Regions from separate parts of the Robertmurraya sp. DFI.2.37 genome, predicted to be linked through region 2. Evidence: predicted binding sites of a transcription regulator. Region 2 holds the regulator's gene; each other region holds the start of a gene.
The links. The regulator LexA, encoded in region 2, represses DNA repair genes until DNA is damaged. The targets are predictions, from matches to a motif close to CGAACATATGTTCG.
Positions count from the first base shown of each region.

Region 1: a site for LexA is predicted at 2,683-2,696, ahead of PZE06_RS04875 (DNA polymerase IV). Genes of this name have one in related genera too.
Region 3: a site for LexA is predicted at 2,501-2,514, ahead of PZE06_RS04140 (YhjD family protein). Genes of this name have one in related genera too.
Region 4: a site for LexA is predicted at 2,407-2,420, ahead of recA (recombinase RecA). Genes of this name have one in related genera too.

Region 1 is NZ_JARGEJ010000006.1:19,542-23,496, reverse strand. It holds gene sdhB (succinate dehydrogenase iron-sulfur subunit) at 1-633, shown strand, start outside; gene PZE06_RS04880 (YolD-like family protein) at 1,044-1,388, opposite strand; gene PZE06_RS04875 (DNA polymerase IV) at 1,402-2,631, opposite strand; gene PZE06_RS04870 (PhzF family phenazine biosynthesis protein) at 3,025-3,936, shown strand.
Region 2 is NZ_JARGEJ010000050.1:23,431-27,385, reverse strand. It holds gene PZE06_RS20050 (YneB family resolvase-like protein) at 1-537, opposite strand, end outside; gene yneA (cell division suppressor protein YneA) at 548-862, opposite strand; gene lexA (transcriptional repressor LexA) at 1,016-1,639, shown strand; gene PZE06_RS20035 (DUF4183 domain-containing protein) at 2,058-2,405, opposite strand; gene PZE06_RS20030 (DUF4183 domain-containing protein) at 2,563-2,943, shown strand; gene PZE06_RS20025 (hypothetical protein) at 3,698-3,955, opposite strand, start outside.
Region 3 is NZ_JARGEJ010000005.1:29,673-33,627, forward strand. It holds gene PZE06_RS04125 (M48 family metallopeptidase) at 1-864, shown strand, start outside; gene PZE06_RS04130 (IDEAL domain-containing protein) at 1,041-1,271, opposite strand; gene PZE06_RS04135 (competence protein ComK) at 1,546-2,103, shown strand; gene PZE06_RS04140 (YhjD family protein) at 2,088-2,471, opposite strand; gene PZE06_RS04145 (alpha/beta hydrolase family protein) at 2,779-3,955, shown strand, end outside.
Region 4 is NZ_JARGEJ010000072.1:10,227-14,181, forward strand. It holds gene pgsA (CDP-diacylglycerol--glycerol-3-phosphate 3-phosphatidyltransferase) at 101-679, shown strand; gene PZE06_RS22835 (competence/damage-inducible protein A) at 734-1,972, shown strand; gene recA (recombinase RecA) at 2,514-3,557, shown strand; gene rny (ribonuclease Y) at 3,922-3,955, shown strand, end outside.

The DNA.
Region 1 (3,955 bases), on a different contig from region 2:
ATGGAAATTAGAAAAAATCCTGTTAATGCAAAAGGAGAAAAAACAACGGCTGTTGTTTGGGAAAGCGTCTGTTTGGAAGAGGTTTGTGGAAGTTGTTCAATGATCATTAATGGGAAACCAAGACAAGCATGCTCAACCTTGATCGATAAATTAGAGCAGCCGATCCGACTGGAGCCTTTAAAAACTTTTCCTGTAATTAGAGATTTAATGGTCGATAGGGAAAGAATGTTTGAGGCATTGAAGCAAGTACGGGCCTGGATTCCGATAGATGGTACATATGATCTTGGTGCAGGTCCAAGAATGCCAGAGAAAACGCGGCAGTGGGCGTATGAATTATCTAAATGTATGACATGCGGCTGTTGTCTTGAAGCTTGTCCAAATGTGAATCAGAAATCCTCTTTTATCGGTCCTGCTCCGCTATCGCAAGTTCGTCTTTTTAATACCCATCCGACTGGGGCTATGAATAAAGAAGAAAGGTTAGCAGCCATTATGGGAGCTGGTGGAATAACAGCCTGTGGAAACTCACAAAACTGTGTGGAGGTTTGTCCAAAAGGAATTCCATTGACCACATCAATCGCTGCACTGAATCGTGAAACAACATTGCAATCCTTTCGGAATTTTTTTGGCGGCTGAGTTGATTTCACAATCTGTTAAGGTAAATTAAAAAACGAACAATTTTTAATTATTTAGCGTTACTAAAATGAAATTTAATTGAAAAACAACCTATTTAGATAACTGAACGTTCGTTTTTAAATTAGAAGTGAGTTTTTGAAATTGATAAGGCTAAGCTAATGTCATTATTTTTAAAGTTTACGATTTAACAAACGAAAGACACTAAGTAAAGTGATATGATCCCCTTAAGGTAGACAGATTAAACACCCTGTTTACTTCAAGGGGATTATTTTTTATGTCAAAAAGAGTTCGTTCGGTAAAGAAAAAAACCAAGAATGAAGGCCTTGAAAGACAGAAATCACTCGATGCCTGAACTTGAATCTGTTTATAATGTCCATCCAAACATTTCAGAGAATCTACGAGAGGGGTTTTTAGCTGATTTCCACTTGGAGAATTTTCGTAAAGGAAAGGCTCAGAGCATCAGCATCGTTCACGATTTTTAACGAGCCTTCTATTGGATCAACCTTTTGAATCCAGCCCCAGAACTGCCTTGGTCCGTATTTATCTGCATAGATAATGGTCACTGCTCGCATTTGTTCGATCGATTTCAAAATTTCACGATTAATCTCTTCGAGCTGATCATGATCTAGTAGAGGCGGAATAAATTCCTGCTGTTTTCGTTTTTCTTCTAATAGCTGTTCTTTATGCTCAGGTAGCATCATCCGACTGGATTCCCAGCGTAAATTATGTCCTTTGCTTAACTTATTTATTGGCATTTTCTATTCACCCTTATTTGTAATGTCCACCTATTTTTTTTGCACGCTCAAAGGCTTGCCCTGCGTGGGTTAAAGAAGAAGCTCGAAAAATGGCTGTCCGTCCGTATTTATTCCAGATCGCATCTAATGCATGATTTAAGCGTTCTCTCTCTAAATAGTTATCGAATAAATCGATTTGATAACAGTCAGCTGTTTGCAGATTGGTTAATGAAACCCCAAGACTTCTGACCGGTTGCCGATCCCAATGTCTTAAAAATAATTTATAGGCTGCGGTAAAAATATCCATATCAAAATTAGTAGGAATCGGCAATGTCATCTGTCTATGGAAACCAGTTGGAGCATCAAAATCTGCCCCCCTAACTCCGCATGAAACGGTAGTTCCCATATAGCCCTTATTCCTACATCTTCTGGCTACTTCAGTACTAAGCTCCAATAAAACGGTTTTAATTTCTTCTATTTCAGAATAATCTCTTGGCAATGTCATGTGATGGCCAACAGCTTTTTGTTGATCATGTGTTTTGACGGTAACAGGAGAAGGGTCAATTCCATTAGCGGTTTGCCAGAGCACTTCTCCATTGATTCCCCAGCGCTTTTTAAGGATCTCAACTGGGAATGTAGCTAATTGGCCGATGGTAAATATCCCCATGCCTTGTAAGTTTTTCTCCATTCTTCTTCCGACGCCAAACATTTTATTAACTGGTAGCTTCCAAAGTTGTTCCATGTTCGTTTCATCTAACTTAAATATTCCTTTTTTATTTCCTTTTGCAAAGTTATCACAAGCCATTTTGGCAAGAGCTTTGTTTTTGCCGATACCGATCCTGGCATATACTCCGACATCGTTGAGAATTTGTCGCTGCAATGTTGCGGCCATTTTATACTCGTTTCCTAATATGTTCAAGCTTCCAGATACATCTAAAAATTGCTCGTCAATTGAAAATGGTTCAACTAAATCGGTGAATTGTTCCATGATCCGGCTAATCGCTACTGAGACATTTATATAGGTTTGCATATGTGGTTTAACGACAACTAGTTGAGGGCATTTTGTTTGAGCTTGCCACAGTAGCTCAGCGGTCTTAATTCCGAAACCTTTTGCAATCGGACATGCAGCCAAAATAATTCCCGACCTTCTTTCAGGATCTCCGGCTACTACTAGAGGTTTATTTTGATAAGCTGTGTTTCTAACCTTTTCTACAGAAGCATAAAACGATTGAATATCTACAAGAAAAATCACTTTATCCTTCATTTTGGTATCTTCCTTTCCTTATAGAGAACATATATTCGCTTTTATTATATACGAAAGTATGTTCGATTAGTACTGGGAAATATTTCTGGTTAGCGAAAAAGAATGATTAAATGATGAATAAAATCTCGCGAAATAAGTGCTTGTGAAGTAGAAAGGGAATGGCAGTTTTTAGATTGAGATTGATAAGAGCACATATTCATGACCCTTAAGTGTAAAAATGCCTAAGTAGAAATATTTAGAAGGATAAAAAAATTTGATTTTGAAATGCCTGAATCAGTTAAAATGATTTATAAAAAAGATAGCCTAGGGAGGTTTTATGTTTATATTTATAGAAGTTATTTTAATGAAAAAAGAACGCAGAAATGAGTGGGATAAAATAAAAGGGGGATGGGTATGAAGTCTGTAAAAGTTTATCATTATGATGCATTTAGCAAAGAACCTAATAAAGGGAATCCTGCGGGAGTTGTTTTGAATGGAGCTGAGTTAACTGAAGAGGAAATGCAGGAGATTGCTTTAAAAGTGGGTTTTAATGAGACGGCCTTTCCAGTTAAATCACAAGTAGCTGATTTGAGAATACGTTTTTTTACCCCAGGTCATGAAATGGATCTATGCGGTCACGCCACAATAGCAACGGTTTATGCGTTAAAAAAGAAAGGATTGTTGGGGGATAAAATAGACCTTACAATTGAAACAAAAGCAGGGATATTACCTGTAACGATAACTGGAAGTGACCAATTTATAACGATGAAACAAGCTCAACCAAAATTTGAAAGTTTTAATGGTTCAAGAAAAGAACTAGCGGACTCAATCGGATTGGAAGAATCTGATATTGAAGACAATTTACCAATAGTATATGGAAGTACAGGTACGTGGACATTATTACTACCAATAAAAAAATTAGAGGCATTTAAAAAAATGCACCCTAATAATAAAAACTTCCCATCTATTTTAAAAGAAATGCCTACAGCATCTGTGCATCCATTCTGTTTGGAAACCTATGATTCCAATGCCGATATGCATGCTCGACATTTTTCTTCACCGTATTCAGGTACTATCGAGGATGCAGTAACGGGTACAGCTTCGGGTGTGATGGGAGCTTTTTATGCCACATATATTAATCACCACTTTAAAAAATCTTTGCACCTTATCGTTGAGCAAGGTCATGAAATGGAAAAAAATGGTCGCGTTATGGTCCACATTTCCAAAAACAACGAATCTTTAGATGTTGAAATTACTGGAAATGCTGTATATGTAAAAGATTTTGACATTCTATTAGGAGAAACAAGTCATTCTTTCCAATCGTAAATCGATAATAGGCGCACCT
Region 2 (3,955 bases):
ATTTCTGCGCAAGCGGATGATTTCTTCTACCGGTACCTCCAGCTTTTCTCTCCCGCTGTTGGAACCATGATTTTTAAGGTTTCTTTGGGGTTCATAACCACCTTTAACAGCTCGCCTCATACCTCTTTTAATTTTACTATTATGTAATTTCCTTTGGTATTCTTCCACCATTGCGACAATTTGTAAAACCATTGAATCCGATTCGGAGATTTGCAGTTCTCCGTTATGAGCAATCGTAAATAGAGAGACTCCCTCTTTCATAATGCAATGGAGCAAGGCGATTTTCGCATTGCCTCTTCCTAGCCTTGTCTCATCTTGAATAAGAACAGTTTTCACATCTTGTTCTTTAATGAGAGAAAGAAGTTCAAAGATGCCTTCACGCTCATAATCATAGCCGCTCGCTTTTTCTTTTATCACTTTAATGACGTCAAGTTGATATTGTTGAGCTAAGCTTAATAATTCTTCTTCCTGCCTTGCTAATGATGTTTCTTGAGTATCCTTATTTGTACTAACACGGCAGTAAATAATGGCTTTCATTGAATGGTCTCTATTCATTTTCTCGGCTGCTCGCAATATATAAGCCATCTTTCTTAACCGGAATGACGATGGAGTCTCCTACATAGATCGCCTCATCAATTTCATTCGCATTTTTTACCCACTTGATAAACTCGGCAGGAGAAAGCTGATGTTCGTCTGCGTACGTTTTGGCTAACTGCCATAAGGAATCCCCTTCTTCTACTTTAATTGTTAAATAATCTTCCTCTATAGGAGTAGGCGATTTTTCAGCCAACACTAATGCAAGTACAAAGCTCAAACCAATTAATAGAATTGCATAACAATATTGATTCCATAATTTCTTCATCTTTCACACCTCAAACTAAGAATATATGTTCGTTGTTAATCACATTATAATACGAACACTTGTTTCCAGTCAACAAAAATTCGAACTTATGTTTGTATCAGTTGGAAATACATGCTATAATCAAAGCAAGAAATAGAATTCGAGGTGTGTACTATGGTAAAGCTATCAAAAAGACAGCAAGATATTCTTGAATTTATAAAAGACGAGGTCAAGCTAAAGGGATATCCACCATCCGTAAGAGAAATCGGTGAAGCTGTTGGCCTCGCATCTAGCTCAACTGTTCATGGGCATTTAGCTAGACTCGAGAGCAAGGGACTCATCCGCCGGGACCCAACGAAACCACGTGCGATTGAAATTTTAGAAGCTGATGAAGAAGCCAATATTCCAAAAAGTAGAGTAGTAAATGTACCCGTTGTCGGAAAAGTAACAGCCGGACTACCGATTACGGCAATCGAGAATGTGGAGGAATACTTTCCATTGCCTGAGCGCTTTGCCGCAGACGACGAACATGTATTTATGCTAGAAATTATGGGAGAAAGCATGATCGAAGCTGGGATTTTGGACGGTGACTACGTCATTGTTAGACAACAGCAATCCGCTAGTAATGGAGATATTGTTGTAGCAATGACTGAAGACGATGAAGCAACGGTAAAACGCTTCTTCAAAGAGAAAGATTATATTCGTTTACAGCCTGAAAACTCAACGATGGAACCGATTATTTTGAGAAACGTCTCCATCTTAGGAAAGGTTATCGGTGTTTACCGTCATATACACTGAGCTTATCAATCTCGTAAAAGCAGGTTAACCTGCTTTTTTTTCCTTTTGAATAATTTTTCTTCATTTGCCTCATATTAAAAGAAAAAATTTGAAAGGATTTTTATATGAGCACTCTTACTTCTCAATTTCTAATGAGCTTACTCTCTTCTTCTCTTGTTATGAAATATAACTTAAATTGGCATCGCAAACTCATTCTTCTTTTCATTCCCCTTTTTATTCTTTTTACTTTTTTGCAAACAGAATATTTGCTTAAGAGAGTGGAGATAAAACAAACGAGGGAAACTAAAAAGTAACTCAGAAAAGTTTAGCAATATTATCCGCTATAGGTTAACTAAAAACTGATAGGTTCCGACAAGAAGAACTAAAAAATGATTACTAAAGACAACGATTAATTTTTCTTATCCTTCATTTTCAATCATTAAAATTTGAACATTTGCAAAATTACCGGGGCGCCTTTCGGGGGCGCGTCTTCTGTTTTTAATGTAATTTCTCCTTTTTGCACTGCATAGCAGTCCTTCGGCTGCAACACTCCGTTAATAAAAAGATTCATATATGATACTTGCGAGGGGGCAAGAATTACCTGCTTCCCTAATTCAGGAATTCCATCTACTTCCTTGTATGATTTTGATTCTCCATCTGAAACTGTGTAGTATTCGTATACTTCCACTTTTTTAGGAAGATGATGGCAGGAGATGACAGGAGGAATTAACGGAATGGTCAAAAAGGGTTTGATAAAATGATTGCGATCCCAATTTTTAGATGTCACCTTTTCTTTCCTCCTTTATGCTCACGATACATGCCTTTTTCAACATTATATAAATAGGTCGAGATTATGTGCTTGGTCTTACATTATCTATACGTAAGTTTAGTCAATAAATGACAACAGGCATAATATAGTAAAAACTTGGAAAGGAGGAGTTACCTTGCCCCTGCAGATTATGAAGCTAGCAATTAGCGCAACTTCGACGATTAGCACATTTCCAACTGTTGAAAGATTCTTCACTGAAGCGGCAGAACAAGTTACTGGCGATGGTACTTTAACGATTGCGGTTGAGGATTTCTGGACTGACACTGGAGCAGCTGCAGACACACTTCCAGAATTAACGGCTGACAATAGCTACATTAATGTTTATATAAATGGTGTGCTGCAAATGGATGACTTAATTGCCTACACGCCAGGTGCTACTGGTGTAGGACAATTAGTGATTACTGTTCCTACTGGTTCAACAATTGAAGCAGCATCTCCAGTCGTCCTAGTTGTCACAAACTTTGCGCCAACAAGCGATACAACGATTATCACCTAAGTAAATCTCACCTCTGAAAATGATATTTCAGGGGTTTGTTTTTTGCATATTACCATTTAATACGCATCAAAAAAACAGATGCCTGTCAAAAAACCTTTCAGTTTAACGGAAAAGCGTGCGAGACCAAGCATCACACGAAATGAGGCAAAAATCGTTTTATCAACAATTCTGTTAATAAAGCTTATCTAATAAAGTTTATATTGATGCTTCATAAAATATTGAATATAATTTATGAAATGCCTCTGTAGCTCTAGAAGGGAAGAGCGCCGGAAAACATTGTAGAACCGGGTCGCAAGGCAAGGGTTTCAGAAGCACCGAAAAGCAAATGAGCTGAGGCAGGTGAAATTCCTAGCCGGTGAAAATCCGTAGGGAAGCGTGTTCTCCCCTAGCCTATGCTTACGAAAGGAGTACGGGTTCGAATCCCGTCAGAGGCATCTCCTCATTAAAAAAATGATTAACTCAAGCGTGTGACTTTGCTGACTGAAGGATAATGAGCATTTATCCCGAAGATAGTTGTATGTTACGCTTCCCATCGTGCTCCATGCCTGATTCGCTCCCCAAAGCACAATCAATTGCGAATTGCGCAGATCAATACGGTCATTTATTCCATTGAAAGACCCTCATTCTCGAAAATTTTATAATCGTTCAATCTCTTTCCAGTTAGGCATCACATATCACCTATCCTCGGGTTTGTTTTGATCAAAGGAAAAAGCGCACAATTGGGCGCTTTTTAAATAGTTTAGCGGAAATAGGCTTAATTGGTTAAAAAAGTGTACCGACTCAAACCAAACGTAGATTGCACATCTACCCAAGGAGCAAAAGTCAGCGAATAACCTGCTTTCACCGATTCAAAACCCGGTATACAAGAACGCACAGTCGAATGATCAACTTCCCCTGTGACATTTCCTAATAGATTGTAATAATTATCTGTAATTGCACTCCCACTATTTCTTTCTACACTTTCAAATCCTTGGGAAAATGCATTATTTTTAGCTTCAAAGGGCTCTTCATA
Region 3 (3,955 bases), on a different contig from region 2:
TTTTCATCATGGATGAAGGATGAGCTAATTGATTTTTGGATTAATTTTGGAACGATGTTTATTATCGTTGCAGTCCTTTACTGGCTTATGAAAAAAAGTCAAAAGAGATGGTGGTTGTACGCATGGTTATTATCTGTGCCGTTTACCCTGTTTGTAATGTTCCTACAACCAGTCGTGATTGATCCTTTGTACAATGATTTTTATCCATTAAAGGATAAACAATTAGAGGAGAAGATACTAGAGCTTGCAAGTGAAGCAAATATTCCCTCAGAGCATGTGTTTGAAGTGAATATGGCAGAAAAAACGAATGCGCTTAATGCCTATGTTACTGGTATTGGCTCAAATTCTCGTATTGTGCTATGGGATACGACGTTAAATCGTTTAAATGATGAACAAATTTTATTTATTATGGCCCATGAAATGGCACATTATGTTGAAAAGCATCTCTATATTGGGATTGCTGGATATTTGTTTTTATCATTAGTAGGATTGTACTTAACCTATCGACTTATGAATTATGTTGTAAATAGGTGGGGAGAAGCACTAAAAATTCCTTCAGTGCACGATATTCGCTCATTTCCACTTTTCTTGATGATTTTATCGATGCTTCTATTTGTATCTAGCCCTGTTTCCAATCTTGTTTCAAGATACCAGGAGACAAGAGCAGATCGGTATGCCATTGAAATGACTGGCAATACGGAGGCTGGGATCGAGACCTTTCAGGAGTTAAGCAAAGCGGGTCTAAGCCAAGTGAATCCGCCGCTTTTAGTGAAAATTTTCCGTTATGGTCATCCAACGATGCTTGAGCGCATTTCAATGATAGAGGAGTATGAAATTGAAAAGATGAGACAGAGTGAAGAGTAGTGAAGGTTGTATCACGCTGTGAATAAAGCAGAGAGTCCGGTCTAGGGCTCTTTTTTAGGTGGAAGGGGCTGCGAAGCTTATATTTTTCCTATGATTAAAAATGTGTTCGAGTGCGAAGGAAGCAAAATTTGCTAAAAAAATCCCCGCTTAATTTGAGAGGGGAGAATCGTAAAGTATTAAGTTCCAAACCTTTGCTTGAGCTCTATATATTGTGTGGAAAGCTGAAGAAAGGTGCCTTTATCTTGCTTGTCAATTGCCTGATCAATTTGTAGAGATAACTTTTCCTTTTCAGATTTTAATAATGATTCGGATAAAACCATATCGATGTATAAGTTCAACATGAATGCTTCCTTTTTACGATTCATTGCACCGGAATTCATTAGTTCTGGATAAGATTTTTCTTTCATCGAGATCACCTCTGATGCCTTTTTGATATTATATAGGATTTTTCTATAGGAATCAACTGAATTTTTATAATTTTTAGATAAATTTTTCGATAGGAAATTATGACTAATTTTTGAACGATTTGGTAATTTATAGAAATGACGTGAAATCAGCGTTATGATGGTAATGGATGGCTTTATACTGAAATTTTTTGGTTTGACTGAGAAGAAAGGCCTATTTTCAGTTTAACATGGTTCAGTAGCAAGCAAATTAATTTGATTATAAGGAGATTAAGAAATGGAAAATGAAAAGCTAATCATTGAGGAATATGAAATTAATTCCTCCACAGCCATTGTGATGCCAATCGAATATGGGAGTAAAATTTTCTCGAAAATTTATGAGCTTGAGGAGGAGATGATCTCCCCATTTAAACCGTTCGAACTTGTAAAGGAAAGTTGTTATAGCTTCGGGAGCACTTATGAAGGAAGAAAAGCTGCCACTAAGAGACTCATCGGGGCATCCCATAAAGTCCCCATTGCGATTTCCCCGCTTATCTACCTTTTCCCAACAGCATCACCTGAAAACCCTCATTGTGTTTGGGTAGCTCATGAACATATTCTTGATTACAGAAAAGGAAAAGATAATAGTACAACGATAATTAAAATCCAAAGCAATCGATACATTCCCCTGCCGATTTCAACTCGCTCATTTGAAAATCAATTGCTCCGTACGCTGATGTTAAAGTCCACTCTTTCAAAAGGCGCTGAACAATCGATTTCAAGAGCATTTTACGCGAAAAAGTTTCGAAAACAAAAAGCTGCTGCCGAAAACTCTGAACTTTATGATTGGGAATGAGCATGGCTATGAATATTGAGATGTGTTAAATAGAACTCTAGCAGTTCTTGTACTTTGTTGCGAATTCTTGGGTTGAAATAATTATGTTGCTCTTCGTAGCCCTTGTAGAGAAACGTATACATAGTAAATGCCTCATCTCTTTTTAATTCAAATACCTTAAGATTATTTTGCTTCATATACTTTTTTATTTGAGCTAATTCTAATTGAATGGTCTTCATCGATTTTTCAATGAGATTTATATAAGGTTGCTTTAACTTAAATGGTCCTTGATTAATCAATTCTAAATCTCGATTTAAAATGGTGAGGACCATGGGCAAGTAGATCGCCTTTTCAATGATGTCCCGCTCTTCCTCAGGGATTCTAGTCATAATCGTTCACCTCAACATTTTATAAAAAACAAACATGTGTTCGCTTTTTATTTTATATAAAGTATATGCATTTGACAAGAGAAGATGCATGAATCTTATTTTTACGCTATGCTATATCAGGTTGTAGAGGTTTCCTTAGTTACTCTTGCTATTTAATATATTGGACAGGGAAGGGTAATCGTAGTTAAACAAACAAAGAATCTAAAATAAAGTTATTTTCATAATTTACAAAAAAATGTGCAAAAAAGAAGGATAATATATTTCAATTATCGAAATAAAAGGAAGATTGAAATATGGAGGGATGAAAATGTCGAAAAGGTATTTAAAAGCTGAAGATTTATATGTGTTGAAGTCAGTAGCAGATCCACGTTTGAGTACAAATGAAACAGATCTAGTATACGTGGAAACGAGCATTTCAGAGGAGAAGGATGAGTATGTTTCAAATCTTTTTTACATAAATGTTGAAGAAAAAAATCATCCAGTGCAATGGACTTATGGAAATGATCGCAATCATTCGCCGCGCTGGTCGCCAGTCGGGGATAAGCTCGCCTTTGTTTCAAATCGCAGTGGGAAGAATCAAATTTATGTGATAGATGTAAACGGTGGAGAGGCACGGCAAGTGACCACTTCAATTTATGGTGCCTCCAATCCGATCTGGTCACCAGATGGGAAAAAAATAGCTTTCAATGTATCATTACGTGAGGATGAGAAATTAGAGGATACAGATAAGAAAGAAGAGAAAAAAATAGTCCCGCTTGAAGTAGATAAAATGAAATATAAGTCTGATTCCTCCGGTTTCTGGGTTGGGAAATATTCGCAAATTGCGATTGTGGAATTGGAAACAGGGAAAACGGAATTAGTAACAGAAGGAAATCGTGATTATCAGCTGCAAGGCTGGTCACCAGATGGGAATTCATTGGCAGTAACAGCAGATTTTAGCGAGAATTTAGATTTTTCTTTTGTGAGTGATCTATTCCTGCTTGAATTGGAAACGAAAAAATTCGAAAAGATCACACCGGGGACTGGTTATTTTGGCGGAGCCACTTGGTCTCCAAACGGGAGATATATCGGCATACTTGGCCATGAACGTGAATATGAAAATGCTACATTAATGAAAATTTGGGTTTATGATACTGAACAAAAGGAACTCTCCTGTCTTACAGCGGAGTCTGATTTGCTTATAGGAGATTTTGCGATTGGCGATTTTCACCAGGGAGCCGTTTCACCAGGGATACTCTGGGCTGAAGATAATGAAAGTTTTTATTTTCTGGCATCTGATTATGGAAATACAGTCGTATATTATGGATCTTTAAAAGGTGAGATGTATCCTGCTCTACTAGATCGTCAGCATGTTTATGGACTTACAACTGGAGGAGCGCTAAATCGCGCAGTTGTCGCGATTAGTAAGCCGACATTACAAGGTGAACTATTTTTATTAGACGTTCCCACAGGGGAGCTTACCCAGTTAACAAATGTAAATAGTG
Region 4 (3,955 bases), on a different contig from region 2:
TGTCTTCTGCATCGATTTTTTTACAATATTATGTAGAAAATGAAATAAACGATTAAGGATTAGGATTGATCTATATTTTTAAAGTTGGAGGGTAAATTAAATGAATTTGCCAAATAAAATAACTGTCTCAAGAATTTTACTTATACCTCTATTTCTTTTTATAATGCTCTATCCTTTTTCATGGGGTGAGATGAAATTTCTTGGTGCAGAACTTCCAGTTGCCCATTTTGTGGGAGCATTGATCTTTATTATAGCCTCTACGACCGATTGGGTTGACGGCTATTATGCTCGTAAATATAATTTAGTAACGAATCTTGGGAAGTTTTTAGACCCGTTAGCGGACAAGTTACTCGTTTCGGCAGCGTTGATTGTTCTTGTCCAAATTGGGATGGCATCGTCATGGATTGTGATTTTAATTATTAGTAGAGAATTTGCGGTAACAGGGCTTCGGGCAATTTTGGCTGGAGAAGGTGAAATTGTTGCTGCCAATATGTTAGGAAAAATAAAAACGTGGACGCAAATTATTGCGATTTCAGCTTTATTATTACATAATATGATTTTTGAACTCGTGTCATTGCCGTTTGCTGATATAGCCCTTTGGGTCGCTGCATTTTTTACAGTTTGGTCAGGCTGGGATTATTTTAGTAAAAATAAACATGTTTTCATCAACTCCAAATAGAAGAAATTTAAAATATTTGGCTAGACATAACTTTCATGAGTAGGAGTGTTTTACATGAACGCGGAAATCATTGCAGTTGGCTCAGAATTATTGCTTGGACAGATTGTGAATACGAACGCTCAATTTCTTTCGAAGCAACTTGCCAATATTGGTGTCAATGTTTACTACCATACAGTTGTCGGTGACAATCCAGAACGTTTAAAGCGTGCCCTAGAACTTGCGGAGAGTAGGGCGGATCTCATCATTCTGACGGGTGGGCTCGGCCCTACGAAGGATGATTTAACGAAAGAGACGATCGCGTCACATATAGGGAAGAAGCTCGTTCATGATGAAGTGGCTCTCGCTTCGATTGAGCAGTACTTTCAAACGACCAATCGAGTAATGACAGACAACAACCGTAAACAAGCCCTTGTATTAGAAGATGCTGCTGTCCTTCCGAATGATCATGGAATGGCACCTGGAATGGTTGTGACTGTCAATGAACGAAGTTATATGTTATTACCAGGTCCACCTAAAGAACTTGAACCAATGTTTTCCCAGTATGGAGAAAAGGAGATTTTGAAGCTTCAGCCGATTAATGATAAAATTGTTTCCCGTGTTCTCCGTTTTTTTGGGATCGGAGAATCGATGTTAGAGACTGAAATTGATGATTTAATAGATGGACAGCAAAACCCAACAATTGCGCCGCTAGCTGCAGATGGTGAGGTAACGCTTCGATTAACGGCGAAGGCGAAAAATGAAGAACTCGCTCATCAGCTAATCGACAAGACTGAACAACAAATTCTTGCAAGAGTGGGAGAGTATTTTTATGGTTATGATTCCACGTCATTAATGAATGAGTTGTTTCAAGAGTTGGATGCTCGAAATTTGACGATAGCCTGTGCCGAAAGCCTTACAGGAGGACTTTTTCAGCAGGAAATGACTTCAATATCAGGTGCGGGTGATGTTTTTAAGGGTGGTGTTGTTTGCTACGCCACTGAGGTGAAGAATCATGTCCTCAACGTTAAGAAGGAAACGACAGATACTTATGGAGCAGTTAGTGCTGCTTGTGCGCTTGAATTGGCAGAAAATGTCCGTTCCCTCATACAAGCTGATATTGGCATAAGTTTTACAGGAGTCGCGGGACCAGCAAAGCAAGAGGGCAAACCAGTTGGAATGGTCTTTATTGGCATTTCTATTAAAGGAAGAGAGCCTAAATATGAGCAGTTGCAGCTTGCGGGGACGAGGGAAGGGATTCGGCTTAGAACGATAAAGCATGGATGTCATTTCCTGCTCAAAAGTTTAAAGGAATGATAAGACTTAAAGGAAAAGCAAGTGAGAGGATACGGTTCAACATCCCTTCACTTGCTTTTATAGTTCAGAAGAAGAAAGGCAATTATGTTCGATATGCCGAACGTAGATTGTAATTGTCAGTCATCTCTTTCGTACAATTAATAGGTCTACATTGATTTTTTCTGACTCTCTTTTTCTTAACAATGTCTTTAGTTTATGGAGAATGTCAATGTATCCTTTTAAAAGCACTGTTTGGACATCAATAGATTGCTAGATTTTTACGATTGTAGCGAATGTTGCAATGGGCTGCGCTACTTTCGCAATAACATAAAGATAGTCAAATATTTTCAGACATTGGTCAATATATCAATCATTCACCAGTCATACGTATTAAAAGGAAATTCTTTCCTTAGGGGAAGTTGAAAATTTCCGCTCTTAATGAACCGAGAAAAAAACGAATGGATGTTCGATTTTTTTCTCGACAAATGATTGGAAAACAGTTATATTAGAGATAGGTTTTTTAAGAGATGAACCGATTGGATGAAATAAGGAGGAATTTATAGTGAGCGATCGTCAAGCAGCCTTAGAAATGGCGTTGAAACAAATAGAAAAACAATTTGGTAAAGGTTCCATTATGAAATTGGGTGAACAAACAGATCGGCAAATTTCTACTTCACCGAGTGGCTCTCTAGCGCTAGATGCAGCTCTGGGGATTGGTGGATATCCACGGGGACGGATTATTGAAATTTACGGGCCAGAGAGTTCTGGTAAAACGACTGTGGCTCTGCATGCAATTGCAGAAGTGCAAGCTGAAGGTGGACAAGCTGCATTTATCGATGCTGAACATGCTTTAGATCCAGTTTATGCTTCAAAGCTCGGTGTTAATATTGATGAATTGCTTTTGTCCCAGCCTGATACTGGAGAGCAGGCACTAGAGATCGCTGAGGCACTTGTAAGAAGTGGTGCAGTTGATATTTTAGTTATCGACTCTGTTGCTGCGCTCGTACCAAAAGCCGAAATCGAAGGGGAGATGGGAGATAGTCATGTTGGTTTGCAGGCCCGGCTAATGTCTCAGGCTCTTCGTAAGCTTTCTGGAGCGATTAATAAGTCTAAAACCATCGCTATCTTTATCAATCAGATTCGTGAAAAGGTTGGGGTGATGTTTGGAAATCCTGAAACAACACCTGGAGGACGTGCTTTAAAATTCTACTCCTCTATCCGTCTCGAAGTCCGTCGTGCTGAAACATTAAAGCAAGGCAATGATATGATTGGAAATAAAACAAAAATTAAAGTCGTAAAAAATAAAGTCGCACCACCATTCCGCGTTGCTGAAGTGGACATTATGTATGGAGAAGGGATTTCTAAAGAGGGCGAGATTATCGATTTAGGTTCCGAAATTGATATTGTTCAAAAGAGCGGCTCTTGGTACTCCTATAACGACGAACGCCTTGGCCAAGGCCGTGAAAATGCAAAGCTATATTTAAAAGAAAACCCAGAAGTTCGATTGGAAATTCAGCAGAAGATCCGTGAATACTATGGCTTGGATGGTGTTAAGGTCGTAGAAGGTGAAGATGAGGGTCAAGAAACTTTTGACCTTGTAGATTAATCTATAACAGCTTGTATTTATTGACGTACAGAAGTATAGGGATATGTCTTATTTAAAACAGCAAAGCTTAAAATGCTTTGCTGTTTTGTATGCCAAAATTTCCTCTTTGTGAACGAAAGCTAATAAATGATGGCATAATCGAATCAATAAGCTCTACAGCTTAAGTTACAACTGGAAATAGCCGACTAGACAGGCACTTGACAATAAAAATTCACACCTTTACAATTAATATGTATATTTTACAATTTTTATAATGATTAAAACGTTAAAAAGCCTTTGTGCTGTATATTGATGGATGACAATGTACATGCCGACAGTTTAGAAACGTAAAAACAAAAAGTTCATAGCAAGAGGAGGTGAAATGATGGATTTAGTAATTATAATCATCTCCATTTTGC